DNA from 3 places in the Streptomyces sp. OZ13 genome. Region 1 is predicted to be linked to each of the others. Evidence: riboswitches for the same ligand, from Rfam matches in the RefSeq annotation. Region 1 holds a riboswitch; each other region holds the start of a gene.

Region 1 (7,018 bases):
CGGGCCCTGCTTCTTCGTGTACGGCGCCGCTTCTCGTGCGGGTGCGTGCCTGTCCCGGTGCCCGGGAAGGCGCCTGCGAGCGGGTCGCGCCCGAACGTGTTCACGCTCCTTCGCCGGCGACTCGTGCGGGGGAGCGGAGATACCCGATCGGCTCCGGGGATCTCTCCCGCTATGCTCAGGGGTGTTGTGTCGAGGGCCGTTAGCTCAATTGGCAGAGCAGCGGACTTTTAATCCGTTGGTTGTGGGTTCGAGTCCCACACGGCCTACCACTCAGCCCCAGGTCAGGAAGGTTCTGGCCTGGGGCTGATCTTGTCTCCGGCCGGCCTCGGCGGTGATCCGGCCCCACCGGCCGGCCCGGACGCCGGTACCCCGGGAACCCGCGCACACTGGAGACAGGAGGTGCACCCATGGCACTCGAAGACGACTGCGACCACACGACCGGGATCCAGCACGACATCACCAGGACGGGAGACGAGGAGCTCGGGGCGAAGCGGTACCTCTGCGGCAAGTGCGGGCACGAGTACACGGTTCCGCGGCAGGACACCGCGAACGAGGACCCCGGCGGTCAGTCGCTGAAATAGCGGCGCACCCCTGAGGACGCTCGGTCGCGTCGCCGGCAGCAGAGGAAGACCTGTTCCTCGGGCGGCACGTCGCTGATCGCCGGTGCGTAGGTGTACGAGGACTCCTCGAGGATCTCGAAGTCCTGCTCGACGACCTTGTGCAGCTCCTCACGGAGGTAGCCGGACACCCGGATGCTCTTTCCGAGGAACGGGATCGCGCGGTTGTCCATGTCCGCCTCCACCATCGAGATCACGAACAGGCCGCCGGGAGCCAGCAGGTGGTGGACGGTGCGCAGGGCCTCGGGGATCTCCTCGCGGGGGAGCATGAGCAGGGAGAAGAAGGCCGTGACCGCGTCGAAGCGGCCCAGGTCCGCGGGGCCGCCCGGCCGGAGGTCCGCGACGTCGAGTCGGTGGAACTCCCCTTCCGGCACGTTCGCCCGGGCGAGGCGCACCATCTCCTTCGACAGGTCGACACCCACCACCTCGAATCCGGCGTCCGCCAGCCGCCGCGCGGTCGGCACTCCGGTACCACAGCCCACATCCAGCACCCGTGCCCCGGGGGACAGCGCCTCGGCCAGCCATTCGCCGGCGGAGATCTGGCCCTCCTTGTGGGGGAAGGCATCGTCGTAGCTGTCGCCGATGGCGTCGAAGGCCTCAGCCTGGTCCCTGCGGTCGGGGCGTATGCCCTCGTAGTCGGCGTCGCTGATCCTGTTTGTCACGAAAGTACCTTTCGGAGGCCGCCTTGGGTGACCCATAATCGCGCCGTCGCCTTCCGGTGTCAGGCGGATGGCATCGGAGGCGCCCGGCTCGGCACTGTGCTGTGGTGCCGGGCTCCGGCGCCCTGCTTCGCGGCTCGGCGGCAGGCGGGCGGCACGCGAACCCAGGGTTGGCGCGGTGGGACGGACCCCAAATGCGACTCTCAGATGCGTGTTTGTTAGCTTCGCCTCGTGCGACTGACCAAGTTCACCGATCTGGCGCTCCGCGCCGTCATGCGCCTCGCGGTCTCCGAGCAGGGCGGGCCTCTGACCACCCGCGCGGTGGCGGAGGAGATGAACGTTCCTTACGCGCACATGGCCAAGGCGATCGCCCGGCTCCAGCGTCTCGGCGTCCTGGAGGCCCGGCGCGGACGGGGCGGAGGGCTCGAGCTGACCGCGCTCGGCCGGCGGGCCTCCGTCGGATGGCTGGTGCGGGAGCTGGAGGGGGAGGGTGAAGTGGTCGCCTGCGAGGGCGATGCGCCGTGCCCCCTGCGCGGGGCCTGCCGGCTGCGGCGGGCGCTGCGCGATGCGCAGGAGGCGTTCCACGCCGCCCTGGATCCGCTGACGGTGGCCGATCTGGTGGCTTCCCCGGCCGGGCCGGTCCTGGTCGGGCTCTCAGGTCGCCGCACCGGATGAAACCAAGCTGAAGCCGTGCCCTCAGGAGTTTCAGAACGACGGCTTCGAATACGCAGATGAAATACCAATTAAGGAGTAGTCGTGCTCTCCGAGCAGTCCGTCCCGGTCGTCCGGGCCACCCTCCCCGTCGTCGGAGCCGCCATCGGCGACATCACCCAGCTCTTCTATCGCAAGCTGTTCGACGACCGGCCCGAGCTGCTGCGGGACTTCTTCAACCGGGGCAACCAGGCCAACGGGGAGCAGCAGCAGGCGCTGGCCGGCTCGATAGCCGCCTTCGCGGGCATGCTGCTCGAGCGGTCCGACGAGCGGCCGGACGCGATGCTGGCGCGGATCGCCAACAAGCACGCCTCCTTGGGTGTCACCTCCGGCCAGTACAAGCTCGTGCACGAGCACCTGTTCGCGGCGATCGCGGAGGTGCTGGGTGACGCCGTCACCGCCGAGGTCGCCGCCGCCTGGGACGAGGTCTACTGGCTGATGGCGAACGCCTTGATCGCGGCGGAATCAGGTCTCTACAAGGAGGCCGGCGCCGCCGACGGTGAGGTGTGGCGCAGCATGGAGATCGTCGAGCGGCGCGAACAGACGCCTGACGTGGTCTCGTTCCTCCTTCGGCCGGCCGACGGATCTCCCGCCGGCGCCTTCAGGCCCGGGCAGTACGTCAGTGTCCAGGCCGAACTCCCTGACGGTGCCCGGCAGATACGCCAGTACAGCCTCTCCGCGGCCCCCGGTGGCTCGCAGTGGCGCATCACCGTCAAGCGGGCGCGGGGCGCGGCCGGTCCGCAGGGTGAGGTCTCCTCGTGGCTCCACGAGACCGCGCGGGCCGGGGATCTGCTGACCGTCTCCTTGCCCTTCGGCGATCTGGTGCTGGGCGAGGACGAGGGCCCGCTGCTGCTGGCGTCCGCCGGCATCGGCAGCACGCCGATGCTCGCCATGCTCGACCACCTCGCCGCCACCGGTTCCGACCGCCGGGTCATCGTCGTGCACGCCGACCGCAGCCCGGCGGACCACGCCCACCGCGAGGAGTTGCGCCGTCTCGTCGACGCCCACCCTTCGGCGTCCCTCCACCTCTGGTACGAGACCGGCGGCGACGCCGGTGCGGCGGCCGGGCAGGCCGACATCGGCGCACTGGACCTCCCCGAGGGGCTCACGGCCTATCTGTGCGGCCCGTTGCCGTTCATGCGCTCCGTACGGGATGAGCTGCTGCGCCGGGGCGTTCCCGCCGCGGCCGTGCACTACGAGGTTTTCGGGCCCGATCTCTGGCTCGGTCAGGAGTAGCCGACGACAATTTTCCGGCCTTCTCCCGGCGCTGCTCGTAATTGGTACGGATCTTGCTCTGCATGGCGTAAGGTTGTGTTCACCGACGCGGGGTGGAGCAGCTCGGTAGCTCGCTGGGCTCATAACCCAGAGGTCGCAGGTTCAAATCCTGTCCCCGCTACTGATGACACCGGCCCGGTGGTCGATCGAGAAGATCGACCACCGGGCCGGTGGCTTTTTCCGGCAGCGTTCCGATCGTCGCCCGGTCGGGCGACCGGAAGTCGCCCCGCGGCGCGTCGGCCTTCAGCCTGAGGGGGGCGCGGTACTGTCCGCAGCCGTCAGCGGACCCGGTAGGACCCGGCAGGAGACCACCTTTGGGCCAGGAGTGGCGAGATCAGGGCGGCGCCAGAAGAGCCCCGTGGTTCGTCCGCGTGTTGCCCATGGCGATGATCGTCGGCGGGGTGGTCTTCGACGTTCTGACCCCGCCCCGGTTCACCGCCGTACCTCTCTATGCGGCCGCCCCGCTCGTCGCGGCGCCTGTCCTGTCATGGATGGCGACCCTGCTGACCGGGATCGCCGCGGTTCTGGCGCTGAGCGTCCTCCATGCCGTCAACAGAAGCTTCTGGCAGATCACGGTCCTCACCGAGACGACCACGGTGGTCACCGTCGTCGCACTTGCGCTGTTCATCAACATCCTCGTGCGGCGCAGCGGTGAGCGGCTCGCCTCGGCCCGGGTGATCGCCGAGACCGCGCAGCGGGCCGTCCTGCCCGCGCCGGCCGACCGGATCGGCGGTCTGTACATCGCCGCCCGGTACGAGGCGGCGCAGGCGGGCGCGTTCATCGGCGGTGACCTCTTCGCGGTGCAGGACACCCCTCACGGCGTGCGCCTCCTCGTCGGCGATGTGCGGGGCAAAGGGCTGGGGGCGGTGGGGACCGTGGCCGTGCTCATCGGCGCCTTCCGCGAGGCCGCGGAGCAGGAGCACTCGCTGGAGGGCGTGGCGCAGCGGTTGGAGCGGGCGCTCAAGCGGGAAGGCACCAGGCGGGAGGGGCTGGACGCCGTGGAGGGGTTCACCACCGCCGTTCTGGGCGAGATCCCGCGCGGCCGGGCCCTGGTGCGCCTGGTGAACCGGGGGCATCCCGAGCCCTTGGTGCTGCACGCCGACGGCGCTCTGGACGTCCTCGGGCCGGCGCAGGCCGCGCTGCCGCTGGGGATGGGCGACCTGGCGGCGTGGCCGGACCGGGCGGACGAGTACCCGCTGCCCGACGGGGCGACGCTGCTGCTCTACACGGACGGGGTGACGGAGGCGCGGGACGCTCGCGGCGTCTTCTACGACCCGGTGGAACGGCTCGCGGGGCGTCTCTTCCCGGGGCCGGCGGAGCTGCTGGACGCGCTCGTCGACGACGTACGGCGGTACACCGGCGGCGGTTCGAGCGACGACATGGCGCTGCTGGCGGTCGGCAGGCCTGCGGAAGGGCAGCCGGAACGACGCAGGACGGTGCCGGTGGTTCCGCCGGAGCCGGACGGCCGCGGCAGGCCCGCGTGACATCACGGCCCTGATACGGGTGGTGCGCACGCTCCGTAGTCGAAGGGGAGCCGTCCGCATAACATTTGATACACCGTCAGAACTGTGACTGCCTCTGGCGTTTGATCAACTCGCCCGGTTCCGGCCGACTCTGTCCGGGTAAGTCCCGGGCGAAGTCGTTAATGATCACCCGGAACAGCTTGGAATCCGGCCCCGGCGTCTATTAACGTTCGATAACGCAGTGCGGTCGTCCCAGCCGTCGCAGAGGCGGCGCCGTGCGCACGTGCCGAATCCCGTAAGGGAACCGGGGAACCACTAATTGGGGTGAATCGGTCACCCTTTGCCGCTCTGTCCGCGGTCGAGGGCGCCCGTAGGAGACCTTCCTGCTCCGAACCCGTCAGCTAACCCGGTAGGCGAGAAGGAAGGAAAGGAGTACGCCTTCGTGGCGTCCAACATGCCTGCCCCCGAGGCCCGCTTCGCGTCCGAACGTTTCAGTACCGACGCCCCCGAGCGGACTTGGGAGGAGTGGAACCCCACAGAGGACTCCGTCCGCCCCGTGCGCGGCCGGCACCGTGTCATCAAGCAGCGCGGCGGAATCGCCCGCAGCTCCACGGTGCTCGGAGTCGGCGTCATCGCCGCGGTCGGCGCGGGTGGCATAGCCACCGCGCAGGACAAGCCGGCGGTCTCCATCTCCCTTCCCGATTCCATCGCGGACAAGCTTCCCGACGCGAAGTCGCTTCCCGGCGTGGGATCCCTGATCTCCGACTCGGACGACTCCGACGGCGATGTGCACGCCGCGCCGCTCACCGCCGCGACCACGGTCGCCGACAGCGGCGCCGGCCAGGCTCAGGCCGCCGGCTCCGGCGAGGCCCTGCGCGCCCGGATCCTCCAGCAGGCCGAGCAGCAGCAGGCAGAGGCCGACGCCGAGGCGAAGGCGGCCGCGGAGGCGCTTGCCGCCGAGCAGGCGGCGGCCGCAGCCGAGAAGCAGCAGAGCGCGGCCGAGGCCAAGGCCGCCGAGGAGAAGCGCAAGGCGGAGGAGGCCGCGCGTGCGGCGGCGGAGGCGGCGCGTCTCGCCGAGCTCGCCCGCAGCTTCTCCCTTCCGACCTCCTCCTACACGATCACCTCCACCTACGGTGAGTCCGGCGCGATGTGGTCCTCCGGCCAGCACACCGGCCTGGACTTCGCGGCACCGACCGGGACCCCGGTCAAGGCGGTGCACGGCGGCACGGTCAAGTCCGCAGGCTGGTCCGGTTCCTACGGCTACCGCATCGTCCTCGAACTCGAGGACGGCACCGAGGTCCTGTACGCCCACCTCTCCTCGATGACGGCGAGCGCGGGCCAGCAGGTGTCCACCGGCGAGACGATCGGGCGCGTCGGCGCGACCGGTAACGTCACCGGCCCGCACCTGCACCTCGAGGTGCACACCGCCGGCGGCGCGGGCATCGACCCGATGGCGTGGCTGCGCGGCAAGGGCCTCACGCTCTGATCCCTGCCCGGTACGGGTCGCGGTAAGTCCCGTACCGGGCACATCCATGTCTCCGGAGCCCTGGCGCACACCCCCCGACGCCAGGGCTGCCGGAATAGCCGGTACGGGCACGGCCGTTGATCACCGCATGACCTCTCTGCGCACCCTCGGTTCCTCCGGCCTGACCGTCTTCCCGCTCGCTCTCGGCGGCAACGTCTTCGGCTGGACGGCCGACGAGGCGCGGACCTTCGCGGTCCTCGACGCGTACACCGCCGCGGGCGGCAACTTCGTCGACACAGCCGACAGCTACTCCTCGTGGGCCCCCGGGAACGAGGGCGGCGAGTCGGAGACCCTCATCGGCAAGTGGCTCGCGGCCCGCGGCAACCGCTCCGAAGTCGTCGTCGCCACCAAGGTCGGCGCCCACCCCCGCCACAAGGGTCTCTCCGCCACCACGCTCAAGGCGGCTGCGGAGGAGTCGCTCACCCGGCTGGGCACCGACCACATCGACCTCTACTACACCCACTTCGACGACCCGTCCGTGCCCGTCGAGGAGATCATCACCGCCCTCGACCAGCTGGTGAAGGACGGCAAGGTGCGCGCGATCGCCGCCTCCAACATCAGCGCCGAACGGCTCCGGGCGTCCCTGGACTTCTCCGAGCGGGAGGGCCTCGCCCGCTATGTGGCGCTGCAGCCCCACTACAACCTGGTCTCACGCCGCACCTACGAGGGCGAACTCCAGGACACCGCCGCCCGCGCCGGCCTCGCCGCCGTCCCCTACTACGCGCTCGCGTCGGGCTTCCTCACCGGCAAGTACCGGCCCGGCACCAC
Region 2 (7,018 bases), on a different contig from region 1:
GCCAGCAGGTCGTGGCCGTCGAGATCTCGCTCGACGCTCCGCTGGACGCCGAGCCGGAGGGTCTCGACGGCGTCGCCACGATCATGGCGCGCGCCCTGTCGGAGGGCACGGACAAGCACTCCGCGGAGGAGTTCGCCGCGGAACTGGAGCGTTGCGGCGCCACCCTGGACGCGCACGCCGACCACCCCGGCGTCCGGGTCTCCCTCGAAGTGCCGGTCTCCCGGCTGCACAAGGCGCTCGGGCTGCTCTCCGAGGCACTGATCGCCCCCGCCTTCGAGGCCGGCGAGGTCGAGCGGCTGGTCCGCAACCGCCTCGACGAGATCCCGCACGAGACGGCGAACCCGGGCCGCCGGGCCGCCAAGCAGCTCTCCAAGGAGCTCTTCCCGGCCGAGCTGCGTGTCTCCCGGCCGCGCCAGGGCACGGAGGAGACGGTCGAGCGGATCGACGCGGCCGCCGTACGCGCCTTCTACGAGGCGCATGTACGGCCCGCCACCGCCACCGCGGTGATCGTCGGCGACCTCACCGGCATCGACCTGGACGCCGTCCTCGGCGACACGCTCGGGGCGTGGACGGGCGACAAGGCGGACCCGCGCCCGGTGCCCGCGATCACCGCCGACGACACCGGCCGTGTGGTCATCGTCGACCGCCCCGGTGCGGTGCAGACGCAGCTCCTCATCGGCCGCGTCGGCGGCGACCGCCACGACCGTGTCTGGCCCGCCCAGGTGCTCGGCACGTACTGCCTCGGCGGCACGCTGACCTCCCGCCTCGACCGGGTGCTGCGCGAGGAGAAGGGCTACACCTACGGTGTGCGCGCCTTCGGCCAGGTGCTGCGCTCCGCTCCGGACGGCTCCGGCGCCTCGATGCTCGCCATCAGCGGCTCCGTGGACACGCCCAACACCGGTCCGGCGCTCGATGACCTGTGGAAGGTGCTCCGTACGCTCGCTGCCGAGGGGCTCACGGACGCCGAGCGGGACGTCGCCGTGCAGAACCTGGTGGGCGTCGCCCCGCTGAAGTACGAGACGGCGGCGTCCGTGGCGGCCACGCTGGCCGACCAGGTCGAGCAGCACCTCCCGGACGACTACCAGGCACAGATGTACCTGCGTCTGGCGGAGACGGGCACGGTGGAGGCGACCGCGGCGGTCGTCAACGCCTTCCCGGTCGACCGGCTGGTGACGGTGCTCGTCGGCGACGCGTCGCAGATCGAGGAGCCGGTGAAGGCCCTCGGCATCGGTGAAGTGAGGGTCGTCACGGGCTGATCGGACGCCCCCCGGCGAGGACGACTCAAAAACGCGCATTGCGCGCGAACGGAACCCCGGCTTCGAATCGTTTGCCGGGGTTCCGTTCTATGTCCGATTTGCAGGACTGAGTGCCTGTCTGCCCTGTGGCATGCGCTACAAAACGGGCTGTCTGTTTGGTGATTGACGAACGGGTTGCCTAGCGTCGGTCCGGCTGTCCGCCTGGAGATCGTCGCGCCCGCGGCATCGGGCAGCCATCGCCGAGTCCCCGTCAGGCGCGAGCCTGGGGAGCCGGGGACCCACGTAGTCCCTGGGGTGAATCGGCCCTCCTTCGCCCGCGCGGAGGGGGCCGTAGGAGACCTTCCTGCTCCGAACCCGTCAGCTAACCCGGTAGGCGAGAAGGAAGGAAAGGACCAGCCTCTTCATGGCGTTCACCCGTGCCACCGGGAAGCATCGTGCCCCGAGCCGCCTGACGCGCAGGAGCGCGAACCTGGCCGGCGTCGCCGCCCTCGCCACCACCGGCGTCATCGGAACCCTCGCCTCCCCGGCGCTCGCCGCCGACACCGAGGCCCCCTCCGTCGAGGACACCGGCCTCACCCAGATCGTCTCCATGGGGTCGCTCGCCGACGAGATAGCCGACCAGGCCGCCGCCCAGGAGAGGGAGGCCCAGGAGGCCGCCGCCAAGGCCAGGGCGCAGGCGAAGGCCGAGGCCGAGGCGAAGGCGGAAGCCAGGCGCAAGGCCGAGGCGCGCGCCAAGGAGGCCCGCGAGGCCAAGGAGCGCGCCGCCCGCGAGGCCGAGCGCAAGCGGCTGAACTCCTTCCGGCTCCCGATCGCCGGTTCGTACGTGACCACCGGTTACCAGACCGGCGGAGCCCTCTGGTCCTCCGGCAGCCACTCCGGCGTCGACTTCCGCGCCGCCTCCGGCAGTTCCGTCGTGTCCGTCGGCTCCGGCACCGTCGTCGAGGCGGGCTGGGGCGGCGCGTACGGCAACAACGTCGTCATCCGGATGAACGACGGCACGTACACCCAGTACGGCCACCTGTCGTCCATCGGCGTCTCCGTCGGCCAGCAGGTCGCCCCCGGCCAGCAGATCGGCCTGTCCGGCTCGACCGGCAACTCGACCGGGCCGCACCTGCACTTCGAGGCCCGGACCACCGCCGAGTACGGCTCCGACATCGACCCGGTCGCCTACCTGCGCTCGCACGGCGTCGACGTCTGACCCTCGACCGCCCCCGGGCCCGCGCTCACCGTTCCGGCGCCCGGGCCGTGTTCGGCCCCACGTCCGGCGCCCGCGCCGCAGCCGCGCCCGGGCCGCACTCGTGGCGCCGTCCCGGCGCCCGAGACCCCCGTTCGGCGCGCGACCCGGCCGTCACGGATCCGCGGCCGCATGCTGCCGCGGATCCGTGACGGCCGGGTCGCGCCCACCGTCCGGCGCCCCGCGCTTCGTCTTCGAAGGCCCCCGGCTTCGCCGGGGGCCTTCTGCGCATTCCGCGGCGTTTCGGCCATTGAGTGATTGCCGTCTCCGTCAAGAGACTTCCATGGTTTTCACCCTGGCGTCGGAAAACCGCGTTCATTGCAATAGAGTCACGGGAACACGCGTCAATCGGCTGCGTTTCGCTCGGATCAATGCGGAGGTTCGGTCATGCGTATTCCCGCGCACTCGGTATGCACGGCGATCCGCGACGACATCGTCTCCGGGGTCCACGAGCGCGGCAGCCGGCTCACGGAGGAACACCTGGCACGCCGCTACGGCGTCTCCCGCGTCCCGGTGCGCGAGGCGCTGCGCACCCTGGAGTCGGAGGGCTTCGTCGTGACCCGCCGGCACGCCGGCGCCTGTGTGGCGGAGCCGACGGAGCAGGAGGCCGCCGACCTCCTGGAGATCCGTATGCTGCTGGAGCCGCTGGGCGCGGCGCGCGCCGCGCAGCGCCGCACGGAAGCGCATCTGCGGGTGCTGCGCGGCCTGGTGAGACTCGGTCAGGAGCGGGCGCGCCGGGGACAGGGCGAGGACTTGCGCTCGCTCGGCTCCTGGTTCCACGAGACGCTCGCGCAGTCCTGCGACAGTCCCGGGCTGACCGCGCTGCTGACCCAGTTGCGGCACAAGATCGCCTGGATGTACTCGGTGGAGCAGCCTCTCGCCCCGGTCGAGTCATGGGCGGAGCACGGCGCGATCGTCGACGCCGTGGCGCGCGGTGACGCGGAGCGGGCGCGCGCGCTGACGGCCGCGCACGCCGAGCGTGCCGCCGCGGCGCACCGGTTGCGCCGCACCGTGCGGGTGAGGACTTCGCAACATGCCGTAAACACCACGAGCGGCCGGAATTAACAGAGGGCGTATACAAAAGAAGGCGTGATGGGGTCGGCCTCTTCCCTGTTTTATTTTCCGTCCGAGCCCGGAACGCGAAATACCGAACGTGGTCCTGAAATGCAGAACCGCGGTGCTCCGGACCCGGAACACCGCGGCTTTTTCTGTGAATGGCGACGGGCGTCAGGGCCCGCCGGGCCCGGACCGTCCTCAGACCGTCTCGGGAAGCTCGTCGAGACCCTCGGCCACCAGCTTGGCCAGGCGGTCGAGGGCCGCCTCGGCGCCGTCCGCGTCGGAAGCGAGGACGATCTCCTCGCCACCCTGGGCGCCCAGGCCGAGCACGGCGAGCATCGAGGCCGCGTTGACCGGATTGCCGTCGGTCTTGGCGATCGTCACAGGGACGCCGGCAGCCGTCGCGGCACGGACGAAGATGGACGCGGGGCGGGCGTGAAGGCCCTCGGCCCAGCCGACATTGACGCGGCGCTCAGCCATGGTGTTGCCCTTCAAGTCTTAGCGGGTTGTCTAGACCAGTCTCTCATGTGTCCCGGCGTGCTCCCCGCCCCACCCTGCCGGGGGTGCGGGCCGCCGTCGGCACCCTCAGACTGCCCGCGCGCAACCGCCTCCGCGACCGGTGGCCGCGCGTAGGCTTTCCCCCATGCAGACCTCGCAGGAGCACGCCTACCCCGCTCACTGGGAAGCAGACGTGGTGCTGCGCGACGGCGGCACCGCCCGGATCAGGCCCATCACGCCAGAGGACGCCCACCGGCTGGTCAGCTTCTACGAGCAGGTCTCGGACGAGTCGAAGTACTACCGCTTCTTCGCCCCCTACCCGCGGCTCTCCGACAAGGACGTCCACCGGTTCACGCACCACGACTACGTCGACCGGGTCGGACTCGCGGTGACGGTCGGCGGCGACTTCATCGCCACGGTCCGCTACGACCGCATCAACGCGCAGGGCCGGCCGGCGAGCGCCCCCGCGGACGAGGCGGAGGTCGCCTTCCTCGTTCAGGACGCGCACCAGGGGCGCGGTGTCGCGTCCGCGCTGCTCGAGCACATCGCGGCGGTGGCGCGGGAGCGGGGCATCCGGCGCTTCGCCGCCGAGGTGCTGCCCGCCAACAACAAGATGATCAAGGTGTTCCGGGACGCCGGATACACACAGCGGCGCAGCTTCGAGGACGGATCCGTCCATCTGACCCTCGACCTCGAACCGACGGCGGAGTCCCTCGCCGTGCAGCGCGGACGCGAGCAGCGCGCCGAGGCGCGCTCGGTCCAGCGGCTGCTCGCTCCCGGCTCCGTGGCCGTCGTCGGCGCAGGCCGGCTGCCCGGCGGTGTCGGACGCACCGCGCTGCGCAACCTCCTGGACGGCGGGTTCACGGGCCGGGTGTACGCGGTCAACCGCGCTTTCCCGCAGGAGCAGCGCGAGATCGACGGTGTGCCCGCCGTCCGGTCGGTCGGCGAGATCTCCGAGCCCGTCGACCTGGCGGTCGTCGCCGTCCCGGCGGAGCGGGTGCCCGACGTGGTCGCGGACTGCGGCGAGCACGGAGTGCAGGGGCTCGTGGTGCTGAGCGCCGGATACGCGGAGAGCGGCCGGGCGGGACGGGAGCGCCAGCGCGAGCTGGTGCGGCAGGCCCGCTCGTACGGAATGCGGATCATCGGGCCCAACTCGTTCGGGATCATCAGCACCTCGGACGCCGTCCGGCTCAACGCCTCACTGGCCCCCGAGGCCCCCGTGCCCGGGCGGATCGGCCTGTTCACCCAGTCCGGGGCGATCGGCATCGCGCTGCTGTCGGGACTCCACCGGCGCGGCGCGGGCCTGTCCTCGTTCATCTCCTCCGGCAACCGCGCGGACGTCTCCGGCAACGACTTCCTCCAGTACTGGCACGAGGACCCGGACACCGATGTCGTCCTGATGTACCTGGAGTCCATCGGCAACCCCCGCAAGTTCACCCGCCTCGCCCGCCGGACCGCCGCGGTCAAGCCGGTCGTGGTGGTCAAGGGGGCTCGGCACAGCGGCAGCGTGCCGCCGGGCCACGCGGTGCCGTTCACCCGTATCCCGGACGCGACCGTCGGGGCGCTGCTGCGCCAGGCGGGAGTGATCCGCGTCGACACGGTCACCGAACTCGTCGACGCGGGCCTGATGCTGGCCGGGCAGCCGCTGCCCCGCGGGCCGCGGGTGGCGATCCTCGGCAACTCCGAGTCGCTCGGCCTGCTCACGTACGACGCCTGCCTCACGGAGGGGCTGCGTCCGCTCCCGCCGCGCGACCTCACGACGGCGGCCACGCCCTCGGACTTCCGCGCCGCCCTCGCGGAAGCGCTGGAGGACGACGGGTGCGACGCCGTCGTCATCACGGCGATCCCCTGGGTCGGCGAGAACGGCGTCACGGAATCGGGCGACGGCGAGGTCCTCGCCACTGCCCTCCGAGACGCCTCGGCCACGGCCCCGGCCAAACCCGTGGCGGTCGTCCATGTGGAGATGGGTGCGCTGGCCGACGCCCTCGCGGCGGCTGCCAGCACTGCCCCGCCGTCCGACCCCTCCGCGCGGGCCGACACCGCCGAACGCGACGGGGATCACGAGCCCGCCGGCCCCGGCGCGGCGACGCTGAGCGAGGCGCCCCGCCCGGCCGTCGGCCGGCCCGGGGAAACCGCGCCCCCGGACCCCGGCGCCACAGGGTCCGCCGACGGCAGCGGCCCGTCGTCGTCGCCCGGAGACGACACCCGCCGGATCCCCGCCTACCCCGCCGCCGAGCGCGCCGCTCGGGCCCTCGCAGAGGCCGTGCGGTACGCCCAGTGGCGACGGCACGCCGCGGAGCCCGGCCGGGTCCCCGTGTACGACGACATCGACGAGGCCGGAGCCGCCGCACACATCGAGCGGATGCTCGAGGCGGCGGACGACGACCGGGGATTCACCCTCGCCACGGCCGACGCCCACGCACTCCTGGCGCGCTACGGCGTCCATGTGCGGCCCACCCTGCCCGCGCCCGATCCGGGCGCCGCCGTGCAGGCCGCCGCGCGGCTGGGCTACCCGGTCGCGCTCAAGACCACCGCCCCCCACCTGCGCCACCGCGCCGATCTCGGCGGGGTACGCCTCGACCTGGCCGACGAGACGCAGCTGCGCCAGGCGTACCGCGAGCTGACGGAGACGCTCGGCAAGCCCGCCGAGCTCCAGCCGGTCGTGCAGGCCATGGTGCCGCGCGGTGTGGACACCGTCGTGCGCGCGGCCATCGATCCCGCCGTCGGAGCCGTGCTCTCCTTCGGACTGGCCGGTGTGGCCTCCGAACTGCTCGGCGACACCGCCCACCGGCTCGTTCCCGCCACCGACCGTGACGCGACCGAGCTGATCCGCACCATCCGCGCGGCGCCGCTGCTGTTCGGCTGGCGCGGATCCGCCCCGGTCGACACCTCCGCGCTCGAGGAACTGCTGCTGCGCGTGTCACGACTGGTCGACGACCACCCGGAAGTGGTCGGCATCAGCCTCGAGCCCGTC
Region 3 (7,018 bases), on a different contig from region 1:
GCCTGCGCCGCGCGGCTGTTCGGGGCCTTCAGGGTGCCGCGCGGAGTGCCGGCGCGGTCCGCCCGCGCCGGTCCGTCCGACTCGGTGCCGCCGTTGTAGCGGGCCCGCTGCTCGGCGGTCAGCCGGGCCAGCAGGCGTTCCGCGGCGGCGAGTCTGCTTCGCACGGCGGCCTTGTGGCCGGCCAGTTCCTTGCGATGCGCCTCGAGTTGGGCGATACGGTCACCGGCCTGGGCCTTGAGCTGTGCGAGATCCCGCAACTGCCGCCGCACGTCGGAGACCGCGGCGGCCTGGAGCGCTCCGGTCCGTTCCGCGACGGCGGCGCGCCGGAGGTACTCCTCCGGGTCGGAGGTCAGCGCGAGCCGCAGACCGGGGTCCATGCCGCCGTCGCGGTACTGGGCGGTGGCGAGGGAACCGAGGGCGTTGCGGGAGGTGTTGAGACTCTCGGTCCGGCGTGCGGCCTCGTCGCGCAGCGAGTCCAGCGATCTGCGGGCGCTCTCCACCCGTTCCCTGGCGCCGTTGTGCTTCTCGGTGGCGACCTCCGCCTCCTGGTACAGCTTGTCCACCTCGGCCTGGATCTGCGCGGGGGTGAGGACCGGTTCCGCGTGTCCCGTGCCGTCGAACGCGGTCGTGGCCGCCGCGCCCGCCAGAGCGAGCGTGACCGCGGTACGGGCGGCGGGTCCGTCGAGCCGGCGTCCACGGGGCTTTCGGTGTTCCCGGTGTGCTGCCACGAGGGCTTCCACGTCCTTCCGTCGTCCCTGCCGCCGCACCTGCGTCCTGCGGCGGCCGCACGGGGAAGCGGTCCGCCGCAGGACCTTCCGGCGGTGGCGGCCGAGTGCCGTCCGGCTGTACGACGGCTCGCGGGGAGTCGGCCACCTGAGGGAGGACGCTAGGCCCCGTGTCGACGGGGGCGGGACACAACGACCGTAAATCTCCGAAAATGGGCGTCCGGCAGCCATTGATGAACGTCCGGACGTCGTCGCGGACGCGCATCGGTCGGTCCCCCGACCGATGCCGCGGACAGGGCCACCTGCCCGGCCGACGGTGGTATGGGCCGGGCTAGGCTCCGGGCCATGGACGTACTCATCAATGTCTTCGTCGCACTGCACATCATCGGCATCGCCTCGCTGCTGGGCGGGTTCCTGACCCAGATGAAGGCGATGGGCGAGGGCACCGCCCGCTTCGGTCCCGCGATGCTGCACGGTGCGCTGACCATGCTGGTCACCGGTGTGGCCCTGGTGGGTCTGAACCAGGCGGACGACCAGACGGTCAACAACCTCAAGATCGGCATCAAGCTGGCGGTGCTGGTCGTGATCCTCGGCCTCGTGTACGTCAAGAGGGACGAGGAGCAGGTCGACAAGGCGCTCTTCGGCGCGGTGGGCGGCTTGACCGTCGCCAACATCTTCATCGCCACGCTCTGGACCTGACCCGCGCGCGGACATGACGGTGCCCGGACGGCTCGGCCGCCCGGGCACTGGTGCGTCCGGCCTCGTGCCGGTCCCGCCGGGCCTCAGGCGGGGCGGACGCTGCCGTAGATCGGCATGTAGTAGATGGACTCCTCGCGGACGTTCGTGCCCGGCTTGGGCGCGTGGATCATCTTGCCGTCGCCGATGTAGATGCCGACGTGGCTGATGTCGTCGTAGAAGAAGACCAGGTCGCCGGGGAGCAGGTCGGCCGTCTCGACACGGGTGCCGACCTTCACCTGGTCCCAGGTGGTGCGCGGCAGGTCCACCTCCGCCGCCTTCCACGCGGCCGCGGTGAGGCCGGAGCAGTCGTACGAGCTCGGGCCCGTCGCGCCCCAGACGTAGGGCTTGCCGATCTGGGCACGGGCGAACGCGAGGACCTTGTCGGCCTTGGCCGCGTACGTGCCGTCGTCGGTGCCGGTGCCGGTCCCCGGGTCGGTGGTGCCTGTTTCCGGGGTGGTCTCGCGCTCCTGCTGCTGCCGCTCGGCCTCCGCCCGGGCCGCCGCCTCCGCCTTCGCCTTGGCCTCGGCCTTGCGACGCGCCTCCTCCTCCTTCTCCCGCTCGATCGCGGCGAGGCGTGCCTTCTCCTCCGCCGTCAGTTCGGAGAGCAGGGCGCGTGCCTCCGCGAGCTTCGTCTGCACCGTCTGCTTGCTGGTGCGCAGGGCCTCCTGGGAGTCCGTGAGGGACTCGAGGCGCTTGGTGGCCTCCGCGCGCTGCTTCGCGGCCGCGGCCCGTTCGGTCTCGTACTCGCTGACGGCCCTGCGCTGCTGGTCCGTCATCCGGTCCATCAGCTGGGTCTGGTCGAAGTACGCCTGGGGGCTGTCCGCGAACATCAGCGCGGCGGTGGGGGTGACGGAACCGGTGCGGTACTGCGCTGCCGCGTAGTTGCCGAGGGCGCGGCGGGACTCGTTCAGCTTCTCCGTGCGATCGGCCGCCTCGTCGAGCAGCCGGTCGACCTCCTGGCGCTTCTCCGCCGTGGCTTCCTTCGCCTTGTTGAACTCCTGCGTCGCGCTGCCGGCCTGCCGGTACAGGTCGTCGACCTTCTTCTGCACCTCTTCGATGCTGGGCTTCGGGTCGGACGGCGCGGCGGTGGCGCTCTGTGTGGAGAGCAGCGTCACACCGGCGAGGGCGGCCGTGGTGAATCCGACGGCGGTGGACGGTTTTGCGGTACGGCTGCGGGGCTTGCGATGCGACGCCAAGGCCGGCATCTCCTTCTTCCGTGGACCGCCTACCGGGTTAGCTGTCGGGTTCGGGCGAACGGAAGACGCCCTACGGACCGAGCGGGGCACGGTCCGATTCACCCCGGTGGTGCTTGGTGGGTCCCCGGTTCCGAACTCCCTCGGGAGAAGCCCGGATTCGGCGCAGGCCGCCCGTTCGGCGTGGTTCGCCGGGAGGGATGCGGGCCGCCTGGTCGAGCACGCTAGCCAACTCGTGCGTCTGCTGTGAAGGTTGATGTTCGATATGTCCGATACATTTTCGTGACCTTTTTCGGGGGCGGGTCGCCGGCCCGGCCGACGGTCGCCCCGCGGATCCGACCTGTCACATACCGTGGCGCCCCCGGTGTCCCGGTGCGGCCACGGTTGTCGGTCCGGCCGCCTAGACTCGTTAAGCGATGAGCAGCCTCTTTGACGACAGCTTCCTGGCGGACCTCCGGCCCGACGCGGACGGGCCCCCGCCGCCGCCCGAGGACCCGGCTCCGGAGCAGCTTCCGGACGACCTCTTCCAGGGCGCCTTCGACGTGCCTCCGGCCCGCGACGGGTACTACCGCGACGGCGCGCCGCGCCCTGTCGTGGACCCCGCCGCCCTGCTCGACGGGCTGAACGAGCAGCAGCGCGCCGCCGTCGTGCACACAGGGTCACCGCTGCTCATCGTCGCCGGCGCCGGCTCCGGCAAGACCAGGGTGCTCACCCATCGCATCGCCCACCTGCTGGGCACGCGCCGGGTCCACCCCGGCCAGATACTGGCGATCACCTTCACCAACAAGGCCGCCGGCGAGATGAAGGAACGCGTCGAGCAGCTGGTGGGCCCGCGCGCCAACGCGATGTGGGTCATGACCTTCCACAGCGCCTGCGTCCGCATCCTGCGCCGCGAGTCCAAGAAGCTGGGCTTCACCTCGTCGTTCTCGATCTACGACGCGGCGGACTCGAAGCGCCTGATGTCGCTGGTCTGCCGTGATCTCGACCTCGACCCGAAGAAGTTCCCGCCGAAGTCCTTCAGCGCCAAGATCTCGAACCTGAAGAACGAGCTGATCGACGAGGAGACCTTCGCCGACCAGGCCGTCGACGGATTCGAGAAGACGCTCGCCGAGGCGTACCGGATGTACCAGGCCCGGCTGCGCGAGGCCAATGCCCTGGACTTCGACGACATCATCATGACCACCGTCCATCTGCTCCAGGCGTTCCCGGACGTCGCGGAGCACTACCAGCGGCGGTTCCGGCACGTCCTCGTCGACGAGTACCAGGACACCAACCACGCTCAGTACACGCTCGTGCGCGAGCTGGTGGGCAAGGGGTACGAGGACCTGGAGCCGGCGGAGCTGTGCGTGGTCGGTGACGCCGACCAGTCGATCTACGCCTTCCGCGGCGCGACCATCCGCAACATCCTCCAGTTCGAGGAGGACTACCCGGACGCGACGACGATCCTGCTGGAGCAGAACTACCGCTCCACCCAGACGATCCTCTCCGCCGCCAACGCCGTCATCGAGCGCAACGAGTCCCGCCGCCCCAAGAACCTGTGGACGAACGCCGGCGCCGGCGCCCAGATCACCGGTTACGTCGCGGACACCGAGCACGACGAGGCACAGTTCGTCGCCGACGAGATCGACCGGCTCACGGACACGGGCGAGGCGAAGGCCGGCGACGTCGCCGTCTTCTACCGCACGAACGCCCAGTCGCGTGTCTTCGAGGAGATCTTCATCCGCGTCGGCCTGCCCTACAAGGTCGTCGGCGGTGTGCGCTTCTACGAACGCAAGGAGGTCCGCGATGTGCTGGCCTACCTGCGGGTCCTCGCCAACCCCGAGGACAACGTCCCGCTGCGCCGCATCCTGAACGTGCCCAAGCGCGGCATCGGCGAGCGCGCGGAGGCGATGATCGACGCCCTCGCGCTGCGCGAGAAGATCACCTTCCCGCAGGCGCTGCGCCGTGTCGACGAGGCGTACGGCATGGCGGCCCGCTCGGCCAACGCGGTCAAGCGGTTCAACGTGCTGATGGAGGAGCTGCGCACGATCGTCGACTCGGGCGCGGGCCCGGCCGTCGTGCTGGAGGCCGTGCTGGAGCGGACCGGTTATCTCGCGGAGCTCCAGGCGTCCACGGACCCCCAGGACGAGACGCGTATCGAGAACCTCCAGGAACTCGCCGCCGTGGCGCTCGAGTTCGAGCAGGCCCGGGGCGACGAGGAGGGCACCGGCACACTCGCCGAATTCCTCGAGCAGGTGGCGCTCGTCGCCGACTCCGACCAGATCCCCGACGAGGACGAAGAGGGCACCGGGGTCATCACGCTGATGACCCTGCACACCGCCAAGGGCCTCGAGTTCCCTGTCGTGTTCCTCACCGGCATGGAGGACGGCGTCTTCCCGCACATGCGGGCCCTCGGGCAGACGAAGGAGCTCGAGGAGGAGCGGCGCCTGGCCTATGTGGGCATCACTCGCGCCCGTGAGCGGCTCTATCTGACCCGGTCCTCGATGCGCAGCGCCTGGGGACAGCCGTCGTACAACCCGCCGTCGCGGTTCCTCGAGGAGATCCCCGGTCAGCACCTGACCTGGAAGCGGACGGGTCCGATGGCGGCCCCCGCCGGACCGACGTCCGGCATCGCCTCTTCGCTGTCGTCCTCCCGTTCGCGCGGCGGCGCCTCCGGCTTCGCCACGCGGCGGACGAGCGACAAGCCGGTGATCTCGCTGGCCGTGGGCGACCGGGTCACGCACGACCAGTTCGGCCTGGGGACCGTGGTCGAGGTCAAGGGTTCGGGGTCCGAGGCGCAGGCGACGATCGACTTCGGGGACGAGAAGCCGAAGAGGCTGCTGCTCAGGTACGCCCCGGTCGAGAAGCTCTGACGACGGTGTTCGGCCCCTGCTGGGGCCGGCACGCCGGACATGCCAAGACGCGGACGTCAGGCGTGTGCGGACATCTGTCTCCACGACCGTGCGCACAGGGGCACGCCGACGCCCGTCCGTGCGGGCAGGCTTGACGCGGCTTCGACGGGCAGGCCGGGTCTATGCGGGATCGAGGCCGTGGCTGCGCAGCCAGGGCAGCGGGTCTATGGCCGCGCCGCCGCCGGGCCGGACCTCGAAGTGGAGGTGCGGTCCGGTGGAGTTGCCCGAATTGCCCGAGTAGGCGATGACGTCACCGGCCTTGACGTAGCCGCTGCGGATCTTGGTGCTGCTCAGGTGGCAGTACCAGGTCTCCGTGCCGTCGGCCGCGGTCACGATGGCCATGTTGCCGTAGGCGCTGTTCCACTGGGTGCGGACGGTGCCGTCCGTCGCGGCCATGACCTCGGTGCCGTACTGGACGGGGAAGTCGATGCCGCTGTGCAGAGACATCCAGTTGACGCCGGACTGGCCGTAGTACGCGCTGAGTCCGTCCTGCTTCACCGGCAGCACGAACTTGGGGCGGAGCGCCTCGCGGCGGGCTGCCTCTTCCTCGCGCTTCTTCTTCTCCGCCGCCTGGCGCGCCTTGAGGTCGATGCGTTCCTGGGTGCGGGAGGCCCGGTCCCCGAAGTCACGGGCGTCGGCGCTGAGCGCGGCGAGCTGCGTGTCCATGGCGTTGTTGGCGGCGACCGGCTGCACGGAGGCGGGGTCGGCGGCTGCCACGTTGGTCTTGTCGTCCGTCGTCCCGCTCTCGCCGCCGAGGCCGCTGACGGACGCGGCGGCGATGCCGGCGACGCCCATGACACAGGCGGAGGGAACGGCGACGGTGAGGAGCGCCGAGCGCTTGGCGGGGGTGCGGCGGCGGCCGCGGCTGCCGCCGGAGCGACGGACCGGGCGGGGCGAGACGGGTGTGGCGGGCACGGCGGTCATGGTCCGGGTCATCGCGTCGTGATCCGGAACGTCGTCGCTCTGCGGAGCGTCCGGGTCGGCGTCGGCCTCAGTGCCGTACTCGGCCTCGTATCCGGTTTCGGCGTCCGCCGCCGCGGCCTCGGGATCGGCGTCCTGCGGTGCCTCGAAGGTGTAGCCGTACGTTTCGCCTGCTTCGTACCCAGGTGCTTCGTACCCCGGGCCGGTCTCGTACGCCTCGCCGGTCTCGTGCGCCGGGAGCGGCTCGTAGGCGTCGCCCGTCGGGTACGCGCCGTAGGTCTCGTACGTCTCGTAGCCGGCCTGCGGGGTGAACTGCTGCTCCGGCGCGAACTGTTGCGGAACGAGTCCTTCGGGCGTGGCCGTTGCGGAGTTCCAGGCCGTGGCGTCGTAGGCGCCGCTGTCGAAGGTGCCGGGCGCCCACTGGGCGGTCGCGTCCACGGCGAAGGCCGCGGCGGCCGTCTCGTACTGGCCGGCGCCGCCCGCCTCGTTCCAGGCGCTCGCGTCCCACTGGCCGGTGGTGTCGTACTGCGCGTACTGCTGCTGCTCGTAC

What was found. Region 1 has a riboswitch for cyclic di-AMP ahead of ACTMTU_RS10305 (M23 family metallopeptidase). Riboswitches for the same ligand answer to the same signal wherever they lie in the genome.
Region 2: it holds a riboswitch for cyclic di-AMP, as region 1 does, so the genes downstream of both, ACTMTU_RS30405 (M23 family metallopeptidase) here and ACTMTU_RS10305 (M23 family metallopeptidase) in region 1, are expected to answer to the same signal.
Region 3: it holds a riboswitch for cyclic di-AMP, as region 1 does, so the genes downstream of both, ACTMTU_RS13655 (NlpC/P60 family protein) here and ACTMTU_RS10305 (M23 family metallopeptidase) in region 1, are expected to answer to the same signal.

What each region holds. Positions count from the first base shown of each region.
Region 1 is NZ_JBQHCZ010000004.1:17,839-24,856, reverse strand. It holds tRNA gene ACTMTU_RS10340 (tRNA-Lys) at 194-269, shown strand; gene ACTMTU_RS10335 (hypothetical protein) at 408-581, shown strand; gene ACTMTU_RS10330 (class I SAM-dependent methyltransferase) at 566-1,279, opposite strand; gene ACTMTU_RS10325 (RrF2 family transcriptional regulator) at 1,508-1,951, shown strand; gene ACTMTU_RS10320 (globin domain-containing protein) at 2,033-3,223, shown strand; tRNA gene ACTMTU_RS10315 (tRNA-Met) at 3,310-3,383, shown strand; gene ACTMTU_RS10310 (PP2C family protein-serine/threonine phosphatase) at 3,643-4,746, shown strand; cyclic di-AMP (ydaO/yuaA leader) riboswitch at 5,000-5,156, shown strand; gene ACTMTU_RS10305 (M23 family metallopeptidase) at 5,168-6,211, shown strand; gene ACTMTU_RS10300 (aldo/keto reductase) at 6,339-7,018, shown strand, end outside.
Region 2 is NZ_JBQHCZ010000018.1:41,482-48,499, reverse strand. It holds gene ACTMTU_RS30410 (M16 family metallopeptidase) at 1-1,256, shown strand, start outside; cyclic di-AMP (ydaO/yuaA leader) riboswitch at 1,484-1,646, shown strand; gene ACTMTU_RS30405 (M23 family metallopeptidase) at 1,660-2,454, shown strand; gene ACTMTU_RS30400 (GntR family transcriptional regulator) at 2,878-3,555, shown strand; gene ACTMTU_RS30395 (HPr family phosphocarrier protein) at 3,745-4,026, opposite strand; gene ACTMTU_RS30390 (bifunctional acetate--CoA ligase family protein/GNAT family N-acetyltransferase) at 4,190-7,018, shown strand, end outside.
Region 3 is NZ_JBQHCZ010000005.1:40,150-47,167, forward strand. It holds gene ACTMTU_RS13645 (NlpC/P60 family protein) at 1-728, opposite strand, end outside; gene ACTMTU_RS13650 (hypothetical protein) at 1,071-1,424, shown strand; gene ACTMTU_RS13655 (NlpC/P60 family protein) at 1,508-2,668, opposite strand; cyclic di-AMP (ydaO/yuaA leader) riboswitch at 2,671-2,832, opposite strand; gene pcrA (DNA helicase PcrA) at 3,073-5,508, shown strand; gene ACTMTU_RS13665 (M23 family metallopeptidase) at 5,668-7,018, opposite strand, start outside.